DNA from 3 places in the Pseudoalteromonas sp. J2K-J979 genome. Region 1 is predicted to be linked to each of the others. Evidence: predicted binding sites of a transcription regulator. Region 1 holds the regulator's gene; each other region holds the start of a gene.
What was found. Region 1 encodes sigma-54, which starts transcription at its own class of promoters, with help from an activator protein. Its sites were predicted from a motif close to GTTGGCACGNNNNTNGNNT; they were not measured.

Region 1 (4,218 bases):
TTAGATAAAACCGCAATGCTACAAACGATCCAAGCCGATTACTTTGAGGTGGATATTAACCAATCGACCATGAATTCAGAGCGGCCAGTAATAATCACAGGGCCAAATATCTTAATTAAAGGTAAAGGACTAATTGCTAACTTTGAAACCGAAGTTATTGAACTCATTAACCACACACAGACCATTTATTATGACCAATAAAATTTTATTCATGCTTACGTTAATTGGATCAAGCATGCTTGCTCAGGCAGCACAACCTAATTCAAAGGTAATCATTGATGCGGACAACCAAAAAGCAGATATAAAACGCAACGTGATCATTTTTGAAAAAAACGTTGAAATTACGCATGACAAACGAAAAATTAAGGCTGAGTTTTTAGAAGCTTACCGTAGAGCTGAGTTAGGTGAAAATAAGCAGCTACTTGTCGCTAAAGGTAACCCAGCATCTTACTCTGAAACACTGCTAGATGGTACAGTGATCACGGCCAGCGCAAATGAAATCAGCTATGATGTCGCAACTGAAATCCTGTTAATTTCAGGTAAAGCCACCATCACTCAAAGTGGCCAAAAAATGAGTGCCGAGAAAATCACCTACGATATTAAGCAACAGCTAATCAGTGCGATTAAAGACGAAAACTCCACACAGCGCGTGCGAACCATTTTAACGCCATCTGAAAAGGACAAAAAATGACCACACTCAACGCCAAACAACTTGCCAAAAGTTATAATGGCCGCCAAGTGGTCAAAAACGTAGGACTGAGCGTAAAAGCTGGCAGCATTGTTGGATTACTTGGCCCTAATGGAGCAGGAAAAACCACCACATTTTATATGATCGTTGGTTTGGTCCCTAGTGATAAAGGCTTGATTACCATTGATGAGGAAGATATCACTTTACTTCCCATGCATAGCCGAGCCAGAATGGGCATAGGTTATTTGCCACAAGAGTCCTCTATTTTCAGAAAGTTAACTGTTTATCAAAACATTATGGCTATTCTAGAAACACGCAAAGAACTCAAAAAAGCGCAGCGAGAAGAGCAACTCGATAATCTACTAGAAGAATTTAATATCTGTCATATTCGAGATAGCCAAGGCATGGCTTTATCGGGTGGTGAACGCCGTCGTGTAGAAATTGCTCGTGCGTTAGCCGCAAACCCTAAATTTATCTTGCTTGATGAGCCTTTTGCTGGTGTTGATCCAATATCAGTGATAGATATAAAAAAAATAATTCGCCACTTAAAAAACCGTGGCATTGGTGTGTTGATAACTGACCATAACGTAAGGGAAACTTTAGATGTTTGTGAAACTGCTTACATAGTTTCACATGGCGAACTAATCGCAACAGGCACACCTAAAGAGGTACTTGAAGATCAAAAAGTACGTGATGTTTACCTAGGTGAACAATTCAAGCTATAGTTAATTAACTTCATAACTAAGTGCCATTTATTTTAATAACCAAAAGGATTGTTAGACGTAAATGAGGCAATCATTACAACTTCGTCTTGGGCAACAACTTACAATGACCCCACAGTTACAGCAGGCAATTCGCTTGCTGCAACTGAGTACTTTAGATTTACAACAAGAAATTCAAGAGGCACTTGATAGCAACCCGCTGCTTGAAGTTGAAGAAGCAGAATATGGCAATGATAATAACAACGATGCCAACGACTCCCAAAAAGAATCCACTGACGATCACGAGCATACCGCTGAAGTTGAAATAGAGTCATCAGATGCACTCAATAAAGATTCCCTCACTGACGAACTTCCTATGGATGTTGGCTGGGATGAATATGTCAGCGCAGGACCATCGACTTCGTCCTCAGGCCCAGCACCCGATAATGACACCCTTTATCAGGGTAGCACCTCTGAGTCATTACAAGATTATCTAATGTGGCAGCTGCGATTGACACCATTTAGCCCCACAGATGAAGCCATCGCCACGGCTATTGTCGAAGCCATCAATGAACAAGGTTACTTAACCTTATCAACCGAAGACATTTGTGACAGTATTGGCGAAGGCAGTGATGGTTTAGCGGTTGAGCTAGATGAAGTCGAGGCAGTATTAAAGCGTATTCAAGTCTTTGATCCTATCGGCATCGCTGCGCGGGACTTTCCTGAATGCCTACTGATCCAACTTAATCAATTTGATAAAAATACACCTTGGTTGGCACAAACAAAAGACATTGTAAAAGAACATATTGAACTTTTAGCTTCTCGTGACTATCGAACCTTAATGAAGAAAACCAAACTTAAGGAAAACGAGCTAAAAGAAGTCATGGCACTCATCCATAGCCTGAATCCTAAACCCGCTGACAGCATCAATACAGAACAGCCTGAGTATGTTATACCTGATGTATCAGTAAAAAAAATAAAAGGCCGCTGGGTAGTTGAGCTGAATTCGGAAAGCATGCCTAAGATTAGAGTTAATGATCAGTATGCCGCTATGAGCCGCTCAGTAAAATCCAGCGAAGATAGTCAATTTATTCGCTCACATTTACAAGAAGCAAAATGGTTTATTAAGAGTTTAGAAAGCCGAAATGACACGCTTTTAAAAGTATCTAATTGCATCGTTCAGCAACAACAAGCCTTTTTTGAGCATGGGGATGAAGCAATGAAACCTATGGTACTCAATGATGTTGCTGAAATGGTCGAGATGCATGAGTCAACCATCTCACGTGTGACGACTCAGAAATTTATGCATACCCCACGGGGCATATATGAATTGAAATTTTTCTTTTCAAGCCATGTCAGTACAGAAAATGGCGGTGAATGCTCATCAACAGCTATTCGAGCATTAATTAAAAAGCTAATCGCTGCAGAAAATCAGGCTAAACCTTTGAGTGATAGTAAAATTGCAGATATATTGGCAGAGCAAGGAATACAAGTGGCGAGACGCACGATAGCAAAATATCGTGAATCTCTCTCTATCCCCCCGTCAAATCAGAGAAAACGTTTGATCTGAGACGTAAAATAGAAGGAAAATGCTTATGCAACTTAATTTAACTGGTCGTCACGTAGAAATCACCGAGCCATTAAGAGACTATGTCACTAACAAATTTGCTAAGCTCGAAAGGCACTTTGATCATATCAATAACGTGCACGTTATTTTGGATATCGAAAAGCTAGTCCAAAAAGCAGAGGCCACACTCCATGTCACCGGTGGTGAATTATTTGCAACATCAGAGCATCAAGATATGTATGCGGCAATCGATGGCTTGATTGATAAACTAGATCGCCAAGTAATTAAACACAAAGAGAAACTTTCACGCCATTAATCATGAAACTAAATTCTTTTATTTCAAAGGACTGCACCAAAGCTGCAGTCCTTTTTCATAGCAAAAAGCGAATTTTAGAGCACATCAGTACTCTTGCTCACCAGCAACGACCTGACCTTTCTGAACAAGAGATTCTTGGCGCACTTCTAAATCGTGAAAAACTTGGAAGCACAGGAATAGGGCGTGGTATCGCAATACCCCATGGTCGACTCGCAGGATTAGATAAAAGCCTCGCTATTTTAATCGTCAATCAAGAAGCTATCGAGTTTGATGCGATTGATAATAAACCTGTCGATATTTTTGTAGCACTGCTCGTACCTGAAGATGAATGTCAAGCTCACCTACAGACGCTTGCAGCAATTGCTGATAAACTAAAGGACAAGCTATTTTGCAAACAATTACGTAATGCGACGTGCGATGAAGAGCTCTACGCCATTATCGATGCTGCGTAATCATCAAGGAGATGTACCGTGCAACTTATTATTATTAGTGGCCGCTCAGGATCGGGAAAATCCGTAGCATTAAGAGTTTTAGAAGATCTTGGCTACTATGCTGTCGATAATATTCCCGTCAATTTACTGCCCTCTTTAGTACGCAGCGTGTCAGATAGTTACGATAAAATAGCCGTAAGCATTGATGTACGTAACCTGCCCAAAGAGCAACAAGAGTTCAATGAAATTCTCGAATATTTACCTGAGTTTGCCAAACCATCATTATTTTATCTAGATAGTGACGATCAGACATTAATCCGACGTTTTTCAGAAACAAGACGCCTGCATCCACTTTCAATCAATGCTCAACCACTTGATTCAGCCATCAAACAAGAGAAAATGCTACTTGATGTTGTCGCCAGCCGTGCCGACATCATTATTGACACCTCTGATTTAAGCGTACATCAACTCGCTGAGTCCATTCGCGAGCGTGTTTTAGGCAAAAAAGACAATCA
Region 2 (4,218 bases), 580 kb from region 1:
AGCGTTAGCAATATCTGTGATTGCATACAGTTCCAACCCGACATTATTAGGGTTCGTTGTAGCTGCAACTTCGAGCTGATTTCCTGCGGCAGCGACCAAAGTCGGATCTTCTAATGTGCGCTCGATATCTCTCGCCCCCGAATAAGTTGCTCTAATTAAAAATTTATCACCCACTGCCAAATTATTATTTTGGATGTTGATATTCAAACCCGTTCCAGGTATTTCAAGTCTCGTGTTAGTAGGAGGTGACATGCCTGCTATATCTGCAGGTGTAAAAGTAACCAAAGTATTTTGATCTTTGTCAGAGACGACTAAGTTGCCCCCCGGATCAACGACCATTTTATATTCATCACTGGTGACTAAAGCTGCATTGGTGATGTTAACTGAAAAATCAGAGCCTACAGGGTTATTACGTGAGTTAAGTGTTCTTGACAAAGCTGCTTGGGGGTCATTGATATCTTTGTATAAATTAGTCCCCTGATCACCATTTAAATCTCGACCTAATGATTGTTGACGATTAAATGCATCAGCATAAGCGATAGAGATTTTACCCATTTCACGAATAGCAGGTAATAACAGCTCTTCTCTGATTTTGAATAACCCACCTAATGACCCGCCATCAATTTGACTTGTCACGATTGATTTTTTAGGAGCTCCAGGAGTAGGTGAAATCCCTATTTCTAATTTATTAGTATCGAACTCATTACGTTCAACCGATAACGGAACCGGAAACGTGCCAGCTACAAGTGTCAAGCCTGTACCAACCGTCAAGTTAATGGTGCCATCAGGCAAATCGATAATGTTAACTTCAACTCGCTCGCTAAGTTGACTAATTAAAAGCTCTCTTTTATCCAATAAATCATTTGCTGGAAAGCCATTCTCTGCCACCGAGTTCGCTACAGCTATTTCGCCGTTAAGTTGAGCAATTCGAGTCGTAATTTCATTAATCGCAGCGACTGTGGTTTCGATTTCTTGATTTATATTACCTAAATGCTGCTGCTCAACCTCTGTAAACATATTATTAAAACGTTTAGCGGTTGATTCAGCTGTACTCAAAAATACATTTCTTGCTGAAATAATGGTTGGATCTTCAGTGATACCATTAATAGAATTAAATGCTTCTTCGATACTTTTTGTTATCCCTGTATCGGTATTTGCGAGGAAATTATCTAATCGACCAGCGTTCACTGTTTGTGTATTGTTATAATTAAACTGACTCTTGTTATAAATAACTTCGCTGTAAGAGAATTCATTAAATGAACGAGAAATTGAAGATATCTGGGTTCCATTTCCTAAATACACACCACCAAAAGGGATACCCACCGTTGAAATTTGCTCAACTGTTTGACGGTTATAACCCGTTGTATTCACATTGGCAATATTATGGCCTGTGGTGTCGAGCCCTTTTTGTGCGGCTGCTAAGCCCGAAACACCTGTGCCTAAAATTCCAAAACTCATTCGTTATCACTCCGTAATGTTTGCAACGTCGTTACTTAACATGCGACTGATCCCTTGCTGCAGCCCTTCACTATTAAGGATGCCGATAATTTTTTTCGCATAGTTTGGATCTGTTGCGTAACCTGCTTGTTGTAACTTATGCAAAAATTGCTCCATATTGCCGGTTGACTTGAGCGCCTCTTGATAACGACTCCCTGAACTTAAAAAATTCACAAAATCATCAAAGCTTTCTTCAATACTGTCATACGCTCTGAAAGCCGCGTTTTTCTTGACTGCAATCCCTTCTTCAAATTCTAAAGTCGCTTTTTTAACCGATTCTCCTTGCCAACTACTGCTCGCCTTTATATTGAATAAATTATTACTTGATTGGCCATTTGAAGCGGTAATGACATGCTTACCCCAGCCGGTTTCCAATGCGGCTTGAGCAATCATGACTGCAGGGTTTAAATTTAACTTTTCACCTGCCGCTTTAGCCTTTTCCCATACACTTTGTATAAACGCATCGGGTGAATCAAAACGATAGGATTCTTCAACAGGTTCGACTCGCAGGTTTTGCTCAGTTGGCTGACTTTTAAGGTGTATGTCGGATTGATTGAATTGCAGGTTTACCCATGCGGGTAATGACTGTTTCGAAGCTTTAGGTTGCTCAACCATTGAAGATGGTACGGACTCGCTAAGTTCACCATTGCCTCTTAGCACAGAAGCTGGGCGATAGGTTGAATAATCCGGGCTCAATTGCTGAACAATTAAATCCGCAAGTCCAAGCGAGCCATTACTCGAAAGCTCCATGGTCAGCTGCTGATCATGCATGTCTTGATAAAATTTGGTTGATTGACTATTGAAAGGACTATCGGATTCAAATGCTTCGTTGGCTTTACGCATACTTTGCAACAGCATATTCATGAATATCGATTCAAAATGCTGCGCAGCTTTTCGTAGTGCTTCTTTTTCATTGCCTTGACCATTTTTAGCATCTCGGCGTAAATCATTCAGACTATTTAGGTCAAAATAATTACTGGGCATTTGTTGGTTAAGTTCATTCATAACAGTTTGTTGACACTCCAAAGATTACCTTGATCAATGCAATTGAAGTGCCAATAAAACAAATGGAGTTATGAGTTTATTTATCAATAACTTAAAAAACAAAACCCAGTAAAATACTGGGTTTTATTTGAAAGTTGAATTGCTTTTAGATGACAACGAGCTGCCCACTGATCGCGCCCGCTTCTTTTAACGCCTCTAAAATAGCCATTAAATCACCAGGTGCTGCGCCCACTTCATTAATTGCACGCACTAAATCATCTAAACTCACACCTGGGTCAAACACAAATGCACGGGTATCATCACGCGAAACATCAATGATACTTTGTTGAGTGACAACCGTTTCACCTTCAGCAAATGGATTTGGCTGCGACACATTTTGTTGCTCTGCAATAGTGACCGTCAATCCGCCATGGGTAATGGCGGCGGGTTGTAGCCTGACATCTTTACCTATTACTATTGTGCCTGTCCGAGAGTTCACTAAAATTTTAGCTGAGGTGTCTGCCGGCTTAAACTCTAAGTTTTCAAGGGTTGATAAATATGCAACTCGCTGCGATACATCACGAGGTGCTATCACTCTCACTGATGCTGCATCCATCGCACTGGCTGAACTCGGCCCAACTAAATCATTGATTGTATCAGCTAACCGTTTAGCGGTAGTAAAATCTGGACGATGAAGGTTAAAAGTAATGTAGTCGCCTTGAGAAAAAGGATTCGCTACCGCTCGCTCAACTGTGCCACCATTTGGCACTCGGCCAACTGTGGGAGTATTGACTAAAATTCGGCTGCCATCCTGTCCTTCTGCACCTAAACCACTGACAATCAAACTACCTTGTGCAATCGCATAGACATTGCCATCAATCCCTTTTAAGAAGGTTTGCAATAGTGTCCCTCCCCTTAAACTCCCTGCACTACCTATTGATGAGACGGTCACATCAATTGTTTGACCGGGTTTCACAAATGGCGGAAGTTTGGCGTGTACGGCCACGGCCGCGACATTTTTAATTTTCGGTTTTAAAGTTGCAGGTAAAGCAATGCCAAAACTATTCAACATGGCTTTGAATGTTTGCTCTGTAAACCGACTTTGCTCTCCAGTGCCTGGAAGCCCCACAACTAAGCCATAGCCAACGAGTTGATTATCACGAACGCCTTCAACCATCGAGACATCTTTGATCCGCTCTGCGTAACTCGTTGAACTAAGCAACAGCAATAAGCTGATAAAATATTTAAGAATTTTCATATTCATTCACCCTAAAAAGGAAACAGTGCGCTCATGAAAAACCGAGATAGCCAGCCGCTACTTTGTGCATCTTGCATTTCGCCTTTACCTGAATATTGGATCCGGGCATTCGCTATGCGATTTGATTCAACTGTATTATCTGCGGCCACGTCGGAGACACGAATAATCCCTTCGAGGCGAATAAACTCCTCGCCAGTATTAAGAGTGAGCCATTTTTCACCACGGATCATCAAATTGCCATTCGGCAAAACCCGCATCACATTCACGGAGATGTTACCACTTAAGCTATTGGACTGATTCGATTTCGCATCACCTTTATAGGAAGCATCCGAAGTGACACCTAGCTGAATACTCTCCCCACCAATATTGACATTATTTCCCCCTAAGCCAACGATTGGATTTAAACCAATATCGGTTGCTTTATCTGTTTCGGTCTTCGCACTTTTAGAGGCTTGAGTTGATTCGTTCAGCATAACGGT
Region 3 (4,218 bases), 1.4 Mb from region 1:
GACCACCTAATTGTATTTGCATTGTCGCCGCGGTTGCGCTTATCAACCAGCCAGAGTTTTTTTGATAGAAGAACTGCCCATATTGACTCATATAACGAACCGCCAACCGAGTCTGTTTATTTAGAGCGATAGAGCACGCAACTAAGCGCAGAGGTATCCACTCAAATAGGTAGTCAACTATTTGAATCGGTTTTAGAAAAGCTGAATCAGGAGTGACTTTTTTAGACCAAGTATTGTGAACTAGGTTAATCAGTCGGTAGCTCAATGCGACAAAAGGTCCTGCGACTAAAAACCAAAAAATTACAGCAAAATAGTGGCGCGCTAATCTCAGCACGAGCGTTTCAATGCCCGCTTTAATTATGCCAACTTCCGATAAAGAATGAGTGTCTCTTCTAAGCCAAAGTCTAAGCAAGTCGCGAGCAGCTGATTTTTGGTTATGTTTGAGCAAGGTTGGAATTTTTTTGGTGGCACTTTCGAGTTCCTTACTTTCAATGCATAAATATAAAATAAACACCGAGAGCCACTGCGGGTAAATCGCAAAGGACACAATACCCCACGTTAAGATCAGTAGAGTTAATATAGGTAAAATAAACCCTAATGTACCCGCTATATATTGATACTGAACAGAAGATTTTGAATCAAAAATACGGGATTGGATATTGCTGAAAATTAGCTTTAATAAAGTGAATGGGTGGTAGGCACGAGTAAGTGGCAAAATGCGCTCAGCACAAATTGCCACAAGCAACAAGATAAAACCCAAATGTTGTTGGGCAATATCAAGTAGCACTTAAAGAGCCACACCTTGTAAGTTAGTCAATAACGCAATGACCATTTTCGAAGAGTTTTCTGATGCAGTGACAAGATACGCTTCAAATGACTCAGGGGATTCTTTCCCGGCAATGTCTGATAATGAACGGATCACAACAAATGGAGTGTTTAGCTGATGGCAGGTTTGCGCAATCGCAGCGCCTTCCATTTCAACGGCAAGCATTGATGGGAATTGTGAGCGTGTCGCTTCAATACGAACAGGATCACACATAAATGAATCGCCGGTACAGATAAGGCCTGTCATGGTTTTCACATTACCTAATGAGGCAATTGCTTGTTGTGCTGCATCAATCAGAGATGCATGAGCTGTAAATCCTGCCGGCATATTAGGCACTTGGCCGAACTCATAACCAAATGCAGTGACATCAACATCGTGGTGGCGAACTTCAGACGAAATAACTACATCGCCTACATTTAAGCTTTGTTCAAATCCACCGGCAGAGCCTGTATTAATAATACAATCAGGTGAAAATCGTTCGATCAACAATGTGGTAGCGATACTTGATGCTACCTTACCAATACCCGATTGGACTAAAGTAACTGAGTGCCCAGCTAATTGGCCTGTATAAAAAGTAAACCCAGCGACTTGGGTTGTATTCACTTGTGTCATGGTGTCACGCAAAATAGCTACTTCAGGCTCCATTGCGCCAATGATACCGATATTCATAAAATATAATCCTCTTTCTAGTTGTGCTGATTATACTGTGAAAGCTTAAAAATGCGAGAATCAAAGGCTTAGCGAATTAAAAAATCACCGCTTTTAAGTTTGAATAAGACACTTAATTGATGGCTGAAATAATTAATGTGCAGCGCATTGCGCTGCACATATTACTAAGAGACTTGTGCAAGTGCGGTGGAATTCGATGCTTTCATTTGAGAAGGGGATAATACCGCAGGACGCATAATCGTTTTTGCTTTGACTATCGGCGGCTTGACTGCTTTTTTGCCTAATTTGAACAAAATAGCTTGGCGTACTTCTGACGACTTATATCCTGCTTTGACTTTCATACGAATATGCGGGATGCCAGCTGATTCAAGCGCGCCACCGACAAACCAATCTTTTTGAGCCTTATGGCCTTCTTTGTTATTGTTGTTTACTAAATCTATCGCAGCCACAATGTTCAGGTTTTGTTTATCGAGTAATACAAAGTCGAGCTGTTTATTTTTGGCTTTAGTTAGCGCTGTGCGCTTATTTTTTTCATTGATACCCGGTTTAAAATCAATCACATCGACTAACTTAACGCGACTGACAACTTTATAATCATTGCCGACAGATTGTTCCAGCAAGGTTAAAAATGATTTTTCTACTTGCGTAAATAAACTGGTTTTACTTTTAAAAGGGTAGGGGTTGCCACTGTCGGTCATTCGCCCCGCAATGACCGCTGCAATCACGACCAACACTAATATTGATAACAGTACAAATTCCATAACTACTCCAAGACAACAAATTGACACTAACTGTTTAAAGCACAATTTATGCCAAAAATGATGACTTAAAGTAAGGCGCGATCGGGTTTACGTTGGGTATCAAACAACATAAACCCATTTGAAGTTTAAGCGGTGTAGCCTGACTCTACACCTTTGACTGCAACACTGACAGCGTCATGGGCATGCAAAGATTCATAATGGTTGATACGCAACCAGAAGTCTGAATAGGCGCTTTGCTGATTGAGTATATGTTTTACTTTTCGAGCAGCGTCTTCGCAAAACATTAAATTTTGGCCATTGAGGCGCGCAAATTCTTGTTCGTCTTCACGTTTCACAGCGGCTTGGACGGGGGTCTTGAGTTCATTTTCAAGTGCATCAATCAAGCCTAAAATATCAAAGTGGCTATCGCGTTGATTGAGCTTGACCTTTACTTGCGCTATTGAGCGTTGAGAATGCGGTGTGGCAACAATACCTTGAGTGCTGCCCAGCCATTGCATAATGTGATCTTTATCGATAGCTTGTTCGGTGAATTGTTGATCAAACGCTTGTTGAATGAGTTGACGCGCTAACGCAGCAGAGCATGGGCATGTAGATGAGTATGTAACTGATACACTCAGCTCAAGTGTAACGACTTGCTCTTTATATGTTGCAGTAATTTCAACTGGGTAAGCTTTCCAGCCTGTTTTTCCACTTAATAAAGAACGGCGACGCAAATGATAATCAAATTTTAGCGTTACTTGGGCTTGGTCACTAAGCGAATGGTGACTGCTAATAAATTGGTCTAATACTGTGGTTAGGGTTTCAGGTGTCAAAGTTTGCTGATTAGAAAATTCATCAAGCGCCAAATATAAGCGCGACATATGAATACCCTTAGCTTGCGGATCATTCAAATTTACGAAGGCTTCAGCTAATGCAGATACATGCTGGTCAGGGCAGTCTTTGCTGCTGACCACGAGTGGAAGCTCTATTTGGCTCATTCCAACCCAGTCGAGTGTCCCTTCTTGTAATGCCTCAGCAGAGTGGGCAATGTCAGGCATGAATTTTTGCATTGGTTCGTTTACTCCCAGAAATAGCCTATGCTGAAAAACGCGCCATTCTACAATAAAAAACGCGATGGTGCTTTTTTTATAAAATGAAAAAAAGACAAGTTTGTTCATAATACCTTACAAAAACACTCAAGTATTATGGTGGGAATATAATTTATTTTTAATAAGCTTTTCAAGCTTTAAGGAATCGCTCAGTCAGAATACGATAAAAGATCATTTGTTTGCTCATATATTCTTTTAAGTACAGTTACTTATTGGTAGAATGTAGTGATTATGCGCTTTGCTTTTTGGTGCGCTTTGCATGCTTAGTTATTAAAAAATAATAATAAAATGGTATCTTTCAATGAATATTCGTAACACTAAATCGCTTGCTAGTTTATTTTTAGGCGTGATAGCGCTTTTAAATGCCTATCAGAGTATTGCACAAGAGCAAGCAAATTTATTTTTGTTCGGTCAAGAACTTGAAGTTTGTTCAAGTGATATGGATAGATATTGCTCGCCTGCGAAAAAGCAAACTGGATTTGATGAAAGTGCTAAATTAGGGCCGATTTATCAAGTTACAGATGAAGCGATAACTCGCTTAGCTGATTTTAGTTGGACTGAACAGCCGCAGCTTCGCGCACAAGTCATTGCAATGATGCAATCGTTAAAACCCCAAATTGAAGCATCGCAACTATCAGAGCGTGAGTTTGTTCGTTTAATTCGCCGCAGCTCTTTTACCCATCAAGATGAAACAATCAAAGGGCGCGATGTTTGGTCAGGGCTGTTTGAATTTGAGCGCAACAATTTATTTGACTTACTTGAGCAAAAACAAGCAGCTCGCTCGGGAAAACGCTTGAAAACTCAAGTTGATTTATTGGCAACTAACAATGAATCAGCCCTGCTAGCATATCAAGCATTTTATCAGCGAGCGCAT

Region 2: the regulator sigma-54 is predicted to act here: its motif matches at 2,539-2,557, upstream of flgJ (flagellar assembly peptidoglycan hydrolase FlgJ).
Region 3: the regulator sigma-54 is predicted to act here: its motif matches at 2,294-2,312, upstream of AC3KVK_RS12320 (DUF2726 domain-containing protein).

The regions. Positions count from the first base shown of each region.
Region 1 covers NZ_CM200281.1:417,678-421,895, reverse strand. Annotated here, with positions in the region: gene lptC (LPS export ABC transporter periplasmic protein LptC) at 1-201, shown strand, start outside; gene lptA (lipopolysaccharide transport periplasmic protein LptA) at 191-691, shown strand; gene lptB (LPS export ABC transporter ATP-binding protein) at 688-1,413, shown strand; gene AC3KVK_RS01980 (RNA polymerase factor sigma-54) at 1,475-2,959, shown strand; gene hpf (ribosome hibernation promoting factor) at 2,985-3,272, shown strand; gene ptsN (PTS IIA-like nitrogen regulatory protein PtsN) at 3,275-3,724, shown strand; gene rapZ (RNase adapter RapZ) at 3,743-4,218, shown strand, end outside.
Region 2 covers NZ_CM200281.1:997,730-1,001,947, reverse strand. Annotated here, with positions in the region: gene flgK (flagellar hook-associated protein FlgK) at 1-1,458, opposite strand, end outside; gene flgJ (flagellar assembly peptidoglycan hydrolase FlgJ) at 1,465-2,502, opposite strand; gene AC3KVK_RS04740 (flagellar basal body P-ring protein FlgI) at 2,648-3,739, opposite strand; gene flgH (flagellar basal body L-ring protein FlgH) at 3,751-4,218, opposite strand, start outside.
Region 3 covers NZ_CM200281.1:2,661,799-2,666,016, reverse strand. Annotated here, with positions in the region: gene AC3KVK_RS12330 (cobalamin biosynthesis protein CobD/CbiB) at 1-787, opposite strand, end outside; gene mtnN (5'-methylthioadenosine/S-adenosylhomocysteine nucleosidase) at 788-1,495, opposite strand; gene AC3KVK_RS12320 (DUF2726 domain-containing protein) at 1,660-2,256, opposite strand; gene folE2 (GTP cyclohydrolase FolE2) at 2,382-3,305, opposite strand; gene AC3KVK_RS12310 (type 1 glutamine amidotransferase family protein) at 3,646-4,218, shown strand, end outside.